4 regions of the Desulfuribacillus alkaliarsenatis genome follow, and region 1 is predicted to be linked to each of the others. Evidence: riboswitches for the same ligand, from Rfam matches in the RefSeq annotation. Region 1 holds a riboswitch; each other region holds the start of a gene.
What was found. Region 1 has a riboswitch for cyclic di-GMP ahead of BHF68_RS03985 (phosphate ABC transporter substrate-binding protein). Riboswitches for the same ligand answer to the same signal wherever they lie in the genome.

Region 1 (3,987 bases):
TAAGAATTTCCTCCGTATTAACTGATAAATTATTGAAGGCTTCGCGAACAAGTGAAATTGTAGTTTGTATTTCAGAAACAGTCGTTGATGAGTGTTCAGCTAGCTTACGGACTTCATCAGCAACAACAGCAAAGCCTTTTCCTTGCTCTCCTGCACGAGCAGCCTCAATAGCAGCATTTAACGCTAGTAGGTTAGTTTGCTCGGCAATGCCAGAAATTGTATCAGCCATCTTACCTATTTCTTCTACAATTTTCCCTTCCTCAATCGCCTTTACAACCTGTACTCTTTTATCTTCGTACATTTTCTGACTATTCTCCAAGGAAAGCTCCGCGTTATGCTTTAATCTCGTAGCACGTTCTTCAATTTCTTTTACAGATTGGTGTCCAGAATCGGCTTTCCCAGCTAATGTAGATGCTGCATCAACTACCTGATCACCAAACACTTCAACTGACTGCATTGTATCCTTCGTAATATCCATACCAGTAGCAATTTCCTGACTGCTATGCTTTACCGTCTGTGTCTGTGCTAATATTTCTTCAGTGGTTGCCGATAACTCTTCGCTTGATGCGCTTACGTCATTAGCAGCATCTAATACATTTCTCATTACACTACGAGTTTTTTCAATCCCTTGATTTAATGCTTTTCCAAGGTCGCCTATTTCATCATCATAATAGACAGGGACAGTTTTCGTTAAGTCGCCTTCACCAAATGCTTCAGCAAACTTAACAGTCTCCTTAATTGGATTGATAATTAATTTAGGTAATATTATAAACCTTACAACTGTAATCATGACAACGAAGGCAGCAATAACAACTCCCAGCATAATTGCAATGAGTTGCTGTGCTTGATTGTAATGATGCTCCACTTCCATTTTTACATCATTGAATACTGCATTCAAGGCTTGCTCCCTATCTGATACTTCCTGCAGACGGACAGCACCCTCCTCCGTCCTGTTTTCTAAAAATACTGCCTGAACAGCTACTATACTTGTATAGAAGTCGGTATATTCTCTTTCTATAATTGCTGCCTGCTCTGGAACTTGATCCTTTAAGTGTTCTATAGCATCAAACACCGCTAATGATTTTTGAGCAGCCAAAATCGCATATTCATCGTCATTAGTTAAAATACCACTTTTAATATCACTTACTATTTCTTTTGATTGGCTTTCTATATATGCTACATTATGCTCTAATTCTAACAACGACGACATCGTACTGTTTTGATGAACAAAGCTCCCAATCAGCGCGATTACAGTGAATATCCCAAGAACTGCAAAGGGAATAATGATTTTTCTACCAATAGATATTTTCATGATGCCCTCCTTAATTCACTGGAATGAATGAGTGTTTTTCAATAATTTCCTGCCCTTGGTCACTAAGTAATAGCTCTAATAGTGATTGGACCTTGGCTTCATTATCTGCACGATAAACCACATTCAATTCCCTTAAGATAGGATAACTTCCATTTACGATATTATCAGTCGTAGCTTCTACGCCTTCTAAGCGTAATATCTTGATTGGCATACCGCGTTCTTGCAACTCTACAGCAGTCCCTAAAGATAAGTAACCTATAGCATTTGGAATTCCTCCTACTATAGTCGCAACCTCAAGGTTAGCCCCTACTTCTATGGCACTTTCTAAAATTTTAGGCGTTTCTTGTTGCTCCCTGTATGGGCTTTTTATTCCTGCAAAATCTTCGAACAGATCAAGTGTAGCTCTACCTATCTCCTTAGATACTAATACAATAGGTGTATTAGTCCAACCAAAACGCTCCCAGGTTACGTTTTCTTGACTATACATTTCCTTTAATTGAGCTTGTGAAATTTCATTAATTGGATTCCTTTCGTTAACAACGAAGACAATTGTATCTAATCCAACTAATAAATCTTCTACTTGCAGCTTCTCACTATCACTTATTGACCTTGAAGCCATTCCTATATCCGATGCTCCAGAGATAGTATTATTAATCCCTGTTCCACTTCCACCAGCAGCAATCTCAAATTCCACACCATGTATTTCTTTGTGTAGCTCCAATATTTCTGCAACAAACGGAAACATCGTACTTGCTCCAGAAACTCTAATTTGTTCATCAGCTTGTCCATACACCGGATATACAACTGCTAGAACCATAAAACTTGCTATAATTACAAACGTAGTCCTTTTCATTACACTCCTCCTCATCTCCAACTATTTCATTAACACATACTTCTATTTGGAAATATTAGATCATTACGCACTTATTATTTGGCTTATTTTGTCAAACAAAGTAAACTTATTACCAATATCCAGAAAAACAGAATAGGGCAGCTATAAATAGCTACCCCCATTTCTTAGAATGTTAGGCAACTTGGCTATCATATCTATATTACATAGACTTAGACCCATAGCTTTGCGTCCTGACCTTTCAGTCAGTTTGCTATTTTCTGAACATTTTATATTATTGTGCTTAGCGACAAATACGACCAATTACCTACGTTTAATTTCCCAACTAGTATACTACATCACCTATCTATTAACTTCAATATATTTTTGCAATAAATTTCTACATTTTTCTGCTTTTTAACAATTTTCCTTCTATTGCTAACTATTTTAGTGACATTAGCAATGAATTTAACTTCCCCTCTGGAACGGGCTTACTAAATAAATATCCTTGAAATGCATCACAGCGATAATTACGAAGTAATTCAAACTGATCTAAAGTCTCTACACCTTCAGCAATCACCGTAAGGTTTAAGCTATGGGCAAGATTTATCACAGATTTAACAATAGCATCATCCTTTTGGTCAAAGGTGACCCTATTTACGAATGATTTATCTATCTTTAGCTTGTTAATCGGAAGGCTTCTAAAATTGTTCAAAGAAGAGTAACCAGTACCAAAATCATCAATCGAAATCGTTACACCTATTCTCCTGAGAACATGCAACGTCTCAGCCACCCACTCTACATCATTCATGGCCAAGCTCTCTGTAACCTCTAAATCCAAATAGCGCGGCTCTAAATTAGCCTCCTGTAATGCCTGTTCTACCGTCTCTATAAAGCCTTGATGCGTAAATTGTTTTACAGATATATTAACCGCCATATTAGTCGCTGGAAAGTTTGTCTCTAATAACTTTTTCATTGTCTTGCACGCTGTCTTTAGCACCCACTCACCAATCTGCACAATTAAACCTGTCTCTTCAGCTAATGGTATAAAATCCGCAGGGGACACAAACTTTAACCTTGGATGATTCCACCTAACCAACGCTTCTAATCCGATTATATTTTTAGTTTTTATATCTATTTGAGGCTGATAATATAAAACTAGCTGTTCCTTCTCTAGCGCTTGTCTTAACTCATTTTCTAATAGCAGCAGCTCTTCGGCACGTTCATTCATTGAAGTTTGGTAAAAAACATACTGATTTCTACCTTTATTTTTTGCAGCATACATTGCTACATCAGCATTTTTTAATAACATATTGACTTCAATGCCATCTTGCGGATAAATACTCACCCCCACACTTACAGTCATGTAAATTCGCCTATCGATTATTTCAAAGGGCTCCTTAAAAATCGTTAGGATATTCTCAGCAGTATCCGTTAATTTCTGACTTCCTTCATATACAACGGTAAACTCATCTCCACCAACCCGAAAAACTCTAGATTTGCTGTCTAAGCTTTCCTGTAATCGCTCAGTTACAGCTTGTAGCAAAAGATCTCCAAAATCATGCCCTAGGGAATCGTTAATATTTTTAAAACGATCAAGATCAATGATCAATACTGCAAAATCTTTGTGACCTTTGTCATCAAGAAGTCTATTAATGTGGTTAATAAAGCTTACTCTATTAGGTAGTCCCGTCAACGGGTCATGATATGCTAGGTAGTAATTGCTCCGTTCTAGCTCTTTTCGCTCGCTAATATCTTCTTTGACGGCTACAAAACGGATTATTTCATTATCGACATTCTTTATACTAGATATAGAAACAGACTCCCAGAACAACAGACCATTCTT
Region 2 (3,987 bases), on a different contig from region 1:
CACCAGAAGCTATGGAAGCAATCCAGAAATTAAGGGCACGTAAAATTGCAGTCTATAATCAAGGCGTATTTACATTAGAGAATGCACGAAAATTTGAGATGGTAGCCTTAAGAAAAGTCTTAAGGTCAATTGGAGTAGATCCTTACTATACATTTAATACAAAGGGTAAAGAAGAAACTAAGGACTATCGAGTGCCAATTGCTAGGCTACTGCAGGAACAAACAGAGGAAGCACGTCTTAATCCTGGGCTAGAAAGAACAGATGAAGCGGTGTACAATATACCAAGACTAGGCAAAAACTATCTAAGGGCTGGTCAAGATCACGAGGTGATTATGGTGTTACCAACTGGTGAAAGAGTATATGAATTTTATCCGTGGGATATTAGCACCGAAGATACTTCGCCTTATCTTCATACAGATTTAGCTATAGATGATTTTCTACAAAATCTTAAAGCTAGAGGAGAAGACGTAACTGATTACAGCAGTATCTGGTACTACCTGTAACATTTAAATTAGTTCAAAATTGATATAGTATATAATTTGGGCGTAGGCATGCACACAAATTGTTCTCAAAACATATGAAGTAACAGGGAATATATTTTGAGGAGGTATTATTGTGTACAGTGTTACTACGCCTATGTTATTAAATTCAATTTATGAAATATCATTTTGGTCTAACATCCAATATGAACACACAATTGTTTTCACTGAGACTATAGATAATATACCAGAAGCGCAGAAGAACAAGCTGGTCGCTATGAGAAAAGAATGGAAATCAATACATGAAAAAGCAGTTGAGATTAGAGACAAAATAGGAGAAAAATATCAACCCTATCCTGAATCAGATTGGTTCGATGCTGTATGGAAGTTAGTATTAGAAGCAGAAAAACTCAACAAAGAGTTTATTGAGCTATTAATTGAGTTGGGGAAACTATACCCAGACAACGATACTATTCAATTACTAGTCCATCATGTATATGAAGAGTCAGGGTATTTTATGCGCATACTTGCCACTATTAAAAAACTGATGAGCGTATAGTTATAACCAGTATGGATAAAACTATGGACAGACAATGGTGTATTAACAAATTGTCAATACCAATGGAAGGGGTTTTATCCTATGAAAGTAACAGTAGACCAAGATTTATGTATTAGCTGCGGTGCATGCATAGACATATGTTCTGAGGTATTTGATTGGAACGACGATGGTAAAGCAGAAGCTAAAACTGACTCAGTATCTTCTGAATTGGAAGATAGTGTTAGAGAAGCATCAGAGTCCTGTCCAACAGATGCAATACCTATAAGCTAAAAGAGATCTTATGATCTCTTTTTTTGTGTTAATAAATAATGTAAAATAATAAAAAACAACCTATATATTGGAGGAGAATAAGTTATGCTAGATAAAGATAATACTGTTTTAGTAGTAGTTGATGTACAGGGTAAGCTAGCACAATCAATGTTTGACAAGGAAAACCTATTTATTAACTTACAAAAGCTTATCAAAGGTGCACAGATTTTGGAAATACCAATCATAGTAGTAGAACAATATCCAGAAGGGTTAGGCGCTACGGTTGATGAAGTTAAAGGATTATTTGCAGATTGGCAGCCTATAGAAAAACATTGCTACAGCTGTTGCGAGAACGAAGATTTTATTAATAGGCTATTAGCAGTTAATAAGAATCAAGTGTTATTGGCTGGTATAGAGACACACATTTGTATATATCAAACGGCAGTTGACTTATTAAGTAAAAACTTTGATGTTGAAGTTGTTATCGATGCTGTATCTTCAAGAACTGAAGCCAATAAAAATGCTGGTATTGAAAAAATCGTTTCACTAGGAGCAAGCTTTACCACTGTTGAAATGGCATTGTTCGAACTTTTAAAAGTGTCTAAAGGAGATAAGTTTAAAGAACTGCTAAAGGTTATTAAGTAATAACAAGGAGCATTTGCGACTAAATTCCTAGCTAATAATTAATGCGGGACCTTTAGGGTAGGTAGTTTACTGGGTACATAGAACTATGGAATCTTTTTGGAACAATTACAAAAACAGAAATATATGGAATATAACACTCTATTGATACCATATTACTACGACTATAGAATTGCGCGTTCAAAAAGCATAGTTCTATAGTCTTTTTATATGGCTTTTATAACTTGTCTTTATTGTGACAATAGCAGTTATTTATCAAGTATTAAAATGAAAACAAAGGTGGATGGTATATCTAAATAGCGCTTCGTATAATAAGAGTATAAAAAGGTTCGGACGATAAACATCGCTGAATCTCGATAAAGGCAAAGCTGATGAAAATCAGTGACGCAAAGCTACAGGGGCTACAATGCATACGTGCATTATGCCAGCCAGCTACCGAAAGATTAGGGTGTTTTTTTCAATTGCAGTATCCCTACTTTCGGAAGAAGGCAGGGATCATTTTATTTTTCAGAAGGAGGAGGGATATTGGCGTTAGTCAATCAAACCACAGGTGTCACGATAGCCGATGATGTACAGATGGCAACAAGCTTCTGGTCAAGGTTAAAGGGTTTAATGTTTACAGCTAGACTTCAAGAAGGTAATGCTTTATATCTTTCCCCCTGCCGATCGATACATACCTTCTTCATGAGATATCCAATAGATGTAGTTTATCTGGATGAAAAACAACAGGTAATAGCTGTACAGCATGAATTAAAACCTAACACAATTGGAAGTATTCACAAGCATACTAGAGACATCATAGAGCTTCCAGTAGGAGTCATTAACAAGAAAAAAGTTGATATTGGTCAGATATTAAAATTACAAACTAAAAAATAAAAATTGGAGGTTGTTAATATGTTAAACAAATTTAAAGGATTATTAATTGAAGAAGAAGGTCAAGGGATGACGGAGTATGGTTTAGTTCTAGGTTTAATCGCAGTAGCAGTAGTAGGAGCATTGGCATTATTAAGAGAGCAAATCATTGAAATGTATGATGGAGTAGTTAATATTGTTACCAACCGTGAAAATACTCCTTAATAAATGTAAATTAGAAATTTAACTTTTAGAAATGGCCTTACGTACGTTTGCGTAAGGCCATTTCTAAAAAAGAGAGTGAGGTATCTGACAATGTGGTTAAATGCAGTACTTATAATTACATTAGTAATTTGTGTAGTGACAGATATTCGTAGTCGCAAAATATATAATAAAGTTCTCCTTCCAGCACTGATTATTACACTTATTATCCACATTGTTATGACAGGCTGGGAAGGATTAACTTTTGCACTAATGGGCTTATTTACAGGACTACTAATACTTATAATACCATATATGATGGGCGGCATAGGTGCAGGTGATGTCAAATTACTAGCACTTATTGGAGCCATAAAAGGAGTATCATTTGTAATAAATACAGCATTATTTATGGCTATTTTTGGGGCAATTATTGCAATTATGATAATGCTCTTTAGAAAAGGTTTTGTACAAAGATTGAAGGCAATTGGATATTTCATCGGTAGTTTACGCTTAGGGTTGAAGACTCCTATCTGGGTAAATCGCAAGAATCATCAGCTCACTTATCCATATGGGGTAGCAATTGCCCTTGGAGCAATTATTAGTTTATTCGGAAATGGGTGGTTCTAATGCTAAGGAAAAATGAAAAAGGGCAGTCCCTTGTAGAAATGGCTCTATTATTACCCATTTTAATTATACTACTGATTGGTGTAATAGATTTTGGAAGGTTTTTATATACAAACATGCATTTACACCTTGCTACCCAAGAAACAGTGAGATTAGCAAGCTTGGGTGCGAATGATCAGGAATTGCAATCATTTATCAATAGCTATACCCATGTAAATAATCAAGAAGATTTACAAATGCACATTTCACTAAATGAAAATCAACGGGTATCTGGTGAATATGTAACAATAACTTTAGAATATCCTATGGAAATTATGACTCCATTTGTTTCAAAGATAATAACATTTCCATTAAAGATAGAGACAAAATCCACTATTCGAA
Region 3 (3,987 bases), on a different contig from region 1:
TTCAGAACGCTATCGCTTACGCATTTCCAGCAGATTACTTTCAGGTAGCTTTAAATGAGGTGATGCCTAGGGTGTCAGCAAGGGAGTTGCATGACGTTAATCGCCATTTTGCTACCTATACGACAGTAATTGATACGACAGATAGGAACCAGCTTCATAACATGATGCGTTCAGTCGAGCGTATAGAACATTTTGTAATCTCACCACAGGCGGCCTTTTCTTTTAATGAGCTAGCTAGTCCATATACTGCTAACAATGGATACACGATTGCACCAGGAGTGGAAAATGATTCAAGCTCAGAGGGCTACGGTGGTGGTGTGTCACAGGTTGCTACTACCCTCTATGTTGCTGCGCTTAAGGCAGGACTAGACATTATGGAGCATCATAATAACAGTCGTCCAGTTCCATATGCGCCACTAGGGTATGATGCGTCCGTAGTTAAGAAATCAGAAGATTTAAAACTGACAAACTCTAAAAGAAGAAACATGTATGTCAGTTTGAAAATTCTCGATAATAAGGTTGAAGTTCAGGTGTTCGGCAATCAGACAGATTATATCAACTACTCATTAGAAACGAGAAACAAACGAACTATTCAGCCTGAAGTTGAGTATTACTTAAATACAGCATTAAGTCCTTTGAGTGAGCATGTAGTCGGAGCTGGGGAAGTGGGATATACAATCGATTTGTATAGGGTATGGGATTCTAACAACCAGCCACAACAAGAGCTGATTACTAGTAATTCCTACGATTCAGTTCCTAGAATTATAGAAATTGGAGAACGACATAGAAATGCAAATAACATAAATGGTGGAAAAGGTACGACAAGCAATAGGTAGTACAAAAGGACCGAACTCTACAAAAGTTTGGAAGCCTTAATACCTAATTTTTTATAATAATTTAAAGGAATTATCACTTTTTTGTAGAATACATATAAATATGGGAGTTATGACATCTAACCTCTATTATGGTCACTTGGGTTAGAAGGAGCTAGTAGTGAAACCGACCCACATGATTTTTGTCATGGGGTCTTTTTTATATATAATTATTGAATGACAATAAAGCAGATAACGGTTTATAATTAGCATAGATAATTAATATTTGCGGAGGTACAACATGGCTAAACCTGGGAAAAAACGTCTAGGAGATTTACTTGTAGAATCTAATCTAATAACGGAATCACAGCTTCAGGAAGCCTTGAGAGTTCAAAAGGAAATGGGAGTACGCTTAGGGGAGGCGCTAATTCAGCTTGGTTTTATTACCCAGCAGAGTATAAACGAAGTGCTAGAGTTTCAGTTGGGTATTCCACAGATTGCCCTGCACAAGCTACGATTAGACCCGAAAATTGTTAAGCTAATTGATGGAGATTTAGCAAGAAGGCATAAAATTATTCCAATTGAAAAGCGCGATAATACTTTACGTTTAGCAATGGCAGATCCATTAAACTTAGTAGCCTTTGATGATGTGAAAATGGCTACGGGCTATGAGGTGGAGCCTGTGATTGCTACTGAGCATGAGCTCGATAGAGTAATTTCTAGATACTTTGGTCTGACAGATTCAGTACGTCAAGCCTTTGGTGGACAGCTTAAAGAAATGCAGAAGCAAGATGATAGCATCACTGATACGATTAACCTTGATGAGCTAGCAAACGCTACAGATGAAGCACCGATTACTAAGGCAGTAAATGCTATTATCCAACAATCGATTAAAGAAAAGGCTTCAGATATTCACATAGAGCCTGCAGAAAGACTACTACGTGTACGTTATAGGATTGATGGTATCCTCCAAGATATGATGGAATTACCCAAGCAAACACATCCATCGCTGGTATCTAGGATTAAGATTATGGCAGATATGGATATCTCCGAGAAGCGTGTACCCCAGGATGGACGTATACAAATTAAGTCAGGTAACAACAACGTTGACCTACGTATTTCAACACTACCAACAATTTTTGGAGAAAAGGTAGTTATACGTTTATTAGATAAGACTAATGTGTTGTTTTCTGTATATGAACTAGGCATGAATCAGCAGGTGGAAGAACGATTTAGAGAAACGTTAAAGCAAACCTATGGCGTAATATTAATAACAGGTCCAACTGGTAGTGGTAAAACAACCACACTGTACGCAGCCTTGAATGAAATTAATGACAATCAAAAAAATATCGTAACGGTCGAAGACCCAGTCGAGTATGTACTTGATCGTATTAACCAAATTCAAGTTAATACGAAGGTTGGTATGACCTTTGCCAATGGTCTGCGCTCAATCCTTCGCCAAGACCCTGACATTATCATGGTTGGTGAGATACGTGATCGCGAGACTGCCGAAATAGCAGTCCGTTCAGCTACTACAGGACACCTAGTACTTAGTACCTTGCATACAAATGACGCAGCAAGTACACTTACACGCCTACTAGATTTAGAGGTGGAGCCGTTTTTAGTTGCATCAGCACTAGTTGGTGTATTAGGTCAACGTTTAGTGCGAACAATTTGCTCAGACTGCAAGAAGAGCTCACAGCTACCAGAGGGAGACCCATGGCGCATTTTTATCGGAGTAGATGAAAAGGAGCCAGTGACGGTCTATCACGGAGCTGGATGTAGCTTCTGCAATAATACAGGCTACAAAGGGAGAACAGCAATCCATGAATTCATGCCACTAACGAAAGAAATACGTAAGCTAGTTGCTACTAAAGCATCGGCAGACGTTATTAAAGAGCTCGCTGTAGAGCAGGGCATGATAACACTGAAGAAAGATGGTATCCAGAAAGCACTAGCTGGTATAACCACCTTAAATGAAGTTGTCAGAGTATCCTATACAGATGAATAAATAAAATAGTAAAATGAAATAAAGACCAATTCAACTCATGAATTACAATTGAAGTTATTATTTGTGGGGGTGACAAGAAATGATAATGAAGGATATATTGCTAGAGGCTGTTAAAATTGGTGCATCGGATATCCACTTAACGGTAAATGCAACACCAATGTATCGACTACACGGGAGATTGACATCAGCTGGTAAATACCAAGCTGCCTTTAATCGTAAGTTGACCCATGAAGATATGGAGCAGCTAATGCAGCAGGTGACAGACCGTGACCAACAGCAGAAGCTAGCGCAAAAAGGTGATTTGGATTTTTCCTTTGAAATTCAAGGTGTTGCACGCTTTCGTGTTAATATCTTCAAGCAGCAAAAGCATATAGCAATTGTAATGCGTATTATTCCTACAAAGATATTAACCATGGAGCAATTAAACCTGCCACCTGTGTTTAGAGAGCTTTCTAACAAACGCAGCGGCTTAGTTCTTGTTACAGGTCCGACAGGAAGTGGTAAATCTACGACGCTGGCGGCAATGATAGATTATATCAATGAAAATAAAAACGAGCATATTATAACCCTTGAAGATCCATTGGAGTTTATCCATCAACATAAAGGCAGTGTCATCAATCAACGGGAAATTCATCAGGACACGGAGAGTTTCGCCTCGGCTTTACGAGCAGCTATGCGTCAGGATCCAGACGTTATTCTTGTTGGTGAGATGCGTGATTTAGAGACTATTAGTACGGCTATTACTGCTGCAGAAACAGGTCACTTAGTCTTTGGTACATTGCATACATCATCTGCGGCCTCAACTGTTGATAGGATTATTGACGTATTTCCTCCACATCAACAGCAGCAGATTCGTATTCAGCTAGCTGCCACATTACAAGGAGTTATTGCTCAACTGCTACTTCCTAAGCAAGAGGGCGGGCGCGTCGCAGCCATGGAGATTCTGACGGTAACACCTGCTGTACGCAACCTGATTCGTGAAGGTAAAACACACCAGATTCCGTCATCGATTCAGACTGGCGGCAAGTACGGTATGCAGAGCATGGACCAAGCGTTGAAAGCATTATTGCAAAGAGGCCTTATTTCGCAAGAAACTGCAGACAAACTATTTGTAGATAAGGAGAACGCAACGGCTAGTCCAGCTTCAACTACAAAATCCCTGGG
Region 4 (3,987 bases), on a different contig from region 1:
CTCCAACTATTGCAACTACATCTTCTGAATTTTTATCTAAATATTTTTTTGCCATCTGGTAACCATTCACTTCTTCACCAGTATATGTTATAAAGTGATTCCTTAATGATACAGCGTTAGAATTTTTATTGTAATCCGCCAAGGCCATCTCCGCAGCCACCAACAACCTGGTAGGGTTTAAGCTAGCCGTATCAGATTGGTCTTTAGTAACAACTAGCACTATTCTATCTTCGGCATTATCAGATTTAACATTACTACATCCAATTACTCCAATAATAATGGCTAAAATAAGTAAACTTGCGGCAATAATAGCAAATTTGCGTGATTTCCCCATGGCTTTTTCCCCCATAACTACGCTCTACTAAACTTCTACTGAACGTTTACTGTCACTACTGAAAAAAGTCTTTTTCATTAAACTTATTAACGAAAAAGACTGATTAATTCAATCTATCTTATTGTAAATGATTTATCTTCTTGGCCAGGCTTCCATTCAATTTCTATTTCAAACTTGTGCCGTTCACCTTTGCTTTCATACTTAAGCTCTAGCTTTGTGTTGCCTTCAGGTCTGATATCAAACTGCTCGCCTGCTTGTTCAATTTGAAATGAACCTTGTGTGTCAAGCTTGTCAGCAACAACTCTGAGGAAATCCGCAATTTCATTGACTGTTCTACGTTCTTCACTCTTAAAGTGCACAACCGTTCTTGGCTTCTGGTCCATAACCATAGCAAACACTCCTTTTAAAATAGTAATTTCAAGCTTTTTATTATATGCTTTTGTTACTCTTTTAGTACTTATATTCTACCATCTCAACACTGTCATTGTCCAAGCTTTTACCCAACTTCACACAATGAAAGCGTTATTATTTTAAGATTTTGTTAACACGTGAAAGCAATACATCAGAAGTAAATGGTTTACTTATAAAGTCATTCACTTTATAGCGTACCGCAAGCTCTACTACGTCCTTCGAAGGCTTCCCTGTAATTAAAAGAACAGGGATTTTTTCCGTAATTGGGTTGAAGCGAATGTTCTCCAATGCTGTCAGCCCGCTCATACCAGGCATATGTAAGTCTGTAATAATCAGAGCATACTCATTGAAGTCCTTTGTCACATTAAAAAACACCTCAGCGTCGTTAAATTCTTCCACTTGATATTGCTCTTGCTCTAGAATCTGCCTTGCATAAACACGAAATGTTTTACTGTCATCAATTAATGCAATTTTTCTCACGAAACCTATCCCCTATCCATTCTATATGCACACAAAAAACCGACCATAAGTATGGTCGGTTGCGCTACTCGCTCATAATCATCTAAAGCGCCCAAATAATAGATGACTCTTCTTTGCTTCCAATACAGTATATAGTTTTTTCTCTAGTCAAGTTTTATTAAATTATACTATATGAAATACAAATTTTGCAATTTATAATTTAAAACTTTTGCTCAGTTCTTGTAAGTCTTCTGCCATATCGTTCAACTGCTCTGCTGCGTTTACAACCGTTTTCATAATAACCAACTGCTCTTCAGCCATTTTTGTAATGTCTTGAGTTCTATCAGTTGTAGCACTTGATGTACTAGCCAGTTCTTGTACTGAAGCAGTTACTTCTTCCGAGCTAGCAGACATTTGTTCCGCGATAGCAGATAAGTCCTCAACCTGGGAAGCAACACCTTCTACAGAGGTTACAATCTCCGAGAATATATTAGTTACTTCTTCAAAAACTTTTATTCCTTTCTCAACTTCTTGCTTACTGCCCTCCATAGAAGCGGAAGCCTGTATTGTTTTGTTCTGAATTTGTTGTATTATTTGATATATCTTACCAGTAGATTTCGATGTTTGATCAGCTAACTTACGTATTTCATCAGCTACCACAGCAAAACCCTTGCCTGCTTCTCCTGCCCTAGCGGCTTCAATAGCAGCGTTCAGTGCTAAAAGATTAGTCTGCTCAGAAATCTCTGATATGATATTGGCTATCCCGCCAATCTCCTCTGAGTCTGTTTTCAATTCGTTGATAATATGCGATGTTTCCGTTACACCATCTCTAATCATTGATATACTTTCAATACTGCTTTTCATCGAACTATTTCCTTCTTGCGCCTTAATACGCATCTCGTTAGATGATTCTGCAACTAGCGTTGATGTTTCAGCCACCCTACCTATCCCTACAGCCATTTCTTCCATAGCAACAGATGTCTCTTTAGCGCTAGTTAACTGCGTTTCAGCGCTACGAGCCACATCATGAATCGCATCTGATGTCATATCGGAGGCTTTAATTGATTGTTGTGAATTCACCTTCAATACATTTGCAGCTTCTCGCAAATCATTGTTCTTTGTTTGTAAGGATTTTACCAGTTCACGAATTTTTTCACTCATAGTGTTAAATGCATCACCTAATGTGTTTAACTCATAACTTGAATTGATATTAACTGGCTCAAATCGCAAATCACTGTTCGACATTTTCTGTGACACTTCTGTAAGTGTCTTTATAGGAGCTAATTGTTTCTTAATACTAATTGTTAAAATAATAACAGTAAGAATGATAATAAGACTGGAAATAGCTAAATTAATGTACAAGTCTCTGCTCATTTCAGACAATAACTGTTGATTGTCGTTTGTCTGTAGTAATACCCATCTTGGTACTCCTGAATAATCAGTTAGGGGGACTATTAGCATACTAAGGTAGCCATCCTCTAAGATTATTGATTGGGCATTTTTCAAAGAATTCATGTTATTTAAATTAAGCATAATCGTTGTTTTTTCAACATTTGCATCAATACCCGTTAGATGAATAAGTTCTGACTCCTCACCTATTGCGTAGAAGTCCCAATCTCCTCCATACTCTTGTTGTAGAGATTGCAGGAACGCGCTAGTTAACCCCATACCCAGTTCAACTGTTCCTAGATGAGTTCCTGCACTGCTTTGCATGGGAACAACATATCTGAAACCAGCACCTGCAACTCCACCTTCCAGCCCTTGTATTACTGCCCGTTGGTTATTAGCTTCTACAACAGTATGTCTGAAAGATGAGAGATCATCGCCATATGTTTCTGGTTGGTGAACTCTAAAAAAAGAACTTGCGTCTGGCAAATGAAACTGATATTGCCTAATACCTTGGGCGAAAAAGCCCTCCATACTAGATAGGGTTAAATCAGCTAACTGTTCACGGTCTCTATTTCGAAAAGCATCAACAATCTGCTTATTTTCTACTACAGGGTTCAATCCAATAGCTAACATGTTGAATTGCTGATTCAGTCTCTGTTCAACACCGTTAGTAATAATAGCCTGCCTGTCCGACTGTAAACGATTATAATGCTCTTTGTTAGTTGTGTGAAAGTCAAAAGCAACATAAGCAAGTAATACTATAAATGCAAGTAATATCAAGATTCCAATCTTGTTTGCAACCGACAGCCGCTTTATAACATTCATAACTAATCTCCTCCTTATAATTTCTTGTCTATAGCTTCATTATTACTTCATAATTGCATATTGTCAAATCAATTAACCAGCTATAACACAATATAAGTACGAGATTTAGTATCTGCCTACGCTTATTTTCCACAGTTAGGTAATTTTATTGTAAAAGTTGTCCCTTTACCTAATTCACTGGCAACTGTAATAGCACCATTATGTGCTTCAATAATTCCCTTTGTAATTGCAAGCCCTAAGCCAGTTCCTCCAGATGATCTTGCCCTTGATAAGTCTCCTCGGTAAAATCGTTGAAAAACATGCTCTAATTCCTGTTCACTCATACCTTGACCCGTATCTTCTACATCTACGATTAGAAATTCCCCTTGATTTATTGTGCGAATAGAAATCGTCTTATCTGAGTTCTTTAAATATCGGATTCCATTTGTAATTATATTGATAAATACTTGAATCAAACGGTTGCGGTCTCCAGTAATTTGTGATTTATTAGCATTTAACTGCAACTTGAGTGTAATATCCTTCTCATCAGCTTCCCAAGCAAATAGAGAAGCTATGTGCTCCAACAATTC

Region 2: linked by a shared signal. The riboswitch ahead of BHF68_RS10945 (DUF192 domain-containing protein) and the one ahead of BHF68_RS03985 (phosphate ABC transporter substrate-binding protein) in region 1 are both predicted to bind cyclic di-GMP.
Region 3: linked by a shared signal. The riboswitch ahead of BHF68_RS01185 (GspE/PulE family protein) and the one ahead of BHF68_RS03985 (phosphate ABC transporter substrate-binding protein) in region 1 are both predicted to bind cyclic di-GMP.
Region 4: linked by a shared signal. The riboswitch ahead of BHF68_RS10145 (response regulator) and the one ahead of BHF68_RS03985 (phosphate ABC transporter substrate-binding protein) in region 1 are both predicted to bind cyclic di-GMP.

Annotation. Positions count from the first base shown of each region.
Region 1 is NZ_MIJE01000002.1:69,806-73,792, forward strand. It holds gene BHF68_RS03980 (methyl-accepting chemotaxis protein) at 1-1,312, opposite strand, end outside; gene BHF68_RS03985 (phosphate ABC transporter substrate-binding protein) at 1,323-2,165, opposite strand; cyclic di-GMP riboswitch class I at 2,338-2,427, opposite strand; gene BHF68_RS03990 (sensor domain-containing protein) at 2,584-3,987, opposite strand, start outside.
Region 2 is NZ_MIJE01000032.1:38,438-42,424, reverse strand. It holds gene BHF68_RS10965 (KamA family radical SAM protein) at 1-503, shown strand, start outside; gene BHF68_RS10960 (DUF2935 domain-containing protein) at 616-1,038, shown strand; gene BHF68_RS10955 (ferredoxin) at 1,120-1,308, shown strand; gene BHF68_RS10950 (hydrolase) at 1,393-1,932, shown strand; cyclic di-GMP riboswitch class I at 2,281-2,369, shown strand; gene BHF68_RS10945 (DUF192 domain-containing protein) at 2,455-2,805, shown strand; gene BHF68_RS10940 (Flp family type IVb pilin) at 2,824-3,006, shown strand; gene BHF68_RS10935 (A24 family peptidase) at 3,097-3,609, shown strand; gene BHF68_RS10930 (TadE/TadG family type IV pilus assembly protein) at 3,609-3,987, shown strand, end outside.
Region 3 is NZ_MIJE01000001.1:245,123-249,109, forward strand. It holds gene BHF68_RS01180 (VanW family protein) at 1-836, shown strand, start outside; cyclic di-GMP riboswitch class II at 931-1,014, shown strand; gene BHF68_RS01185 (GspE/PulE family protein) at 1,114-2,823, shown strand; gene BHF68_RS01190 (type IV pilus twitching motility protein PilT) at 2,903-3,987, shown strand, end outside.
Region 4 is NZ_MIJE01000031.1:85,562-89,548, forward strand. It holds gene BHF68_RS10135 (ABC transporter substrate-binding protein) at 1-334, opposite strand, end outside; gene BHF68_RS10140 (amphi-Trp domain-containing protein) at 448-723, opposite strand; gene BHF68_RS10145 (response regulator) at 860-1,225, opposite strand; cyclic di-GMP riboswitch class II at 1,270-1,355, opposite strand; gene BHF68_RS10150 (methyl-accepting chemotaxis protein) at 1,418-3,418, opposite strand; gene BHF68_RS10155 (sensor histidine kinase) at 3,541-3,987, opposite strand, start outside.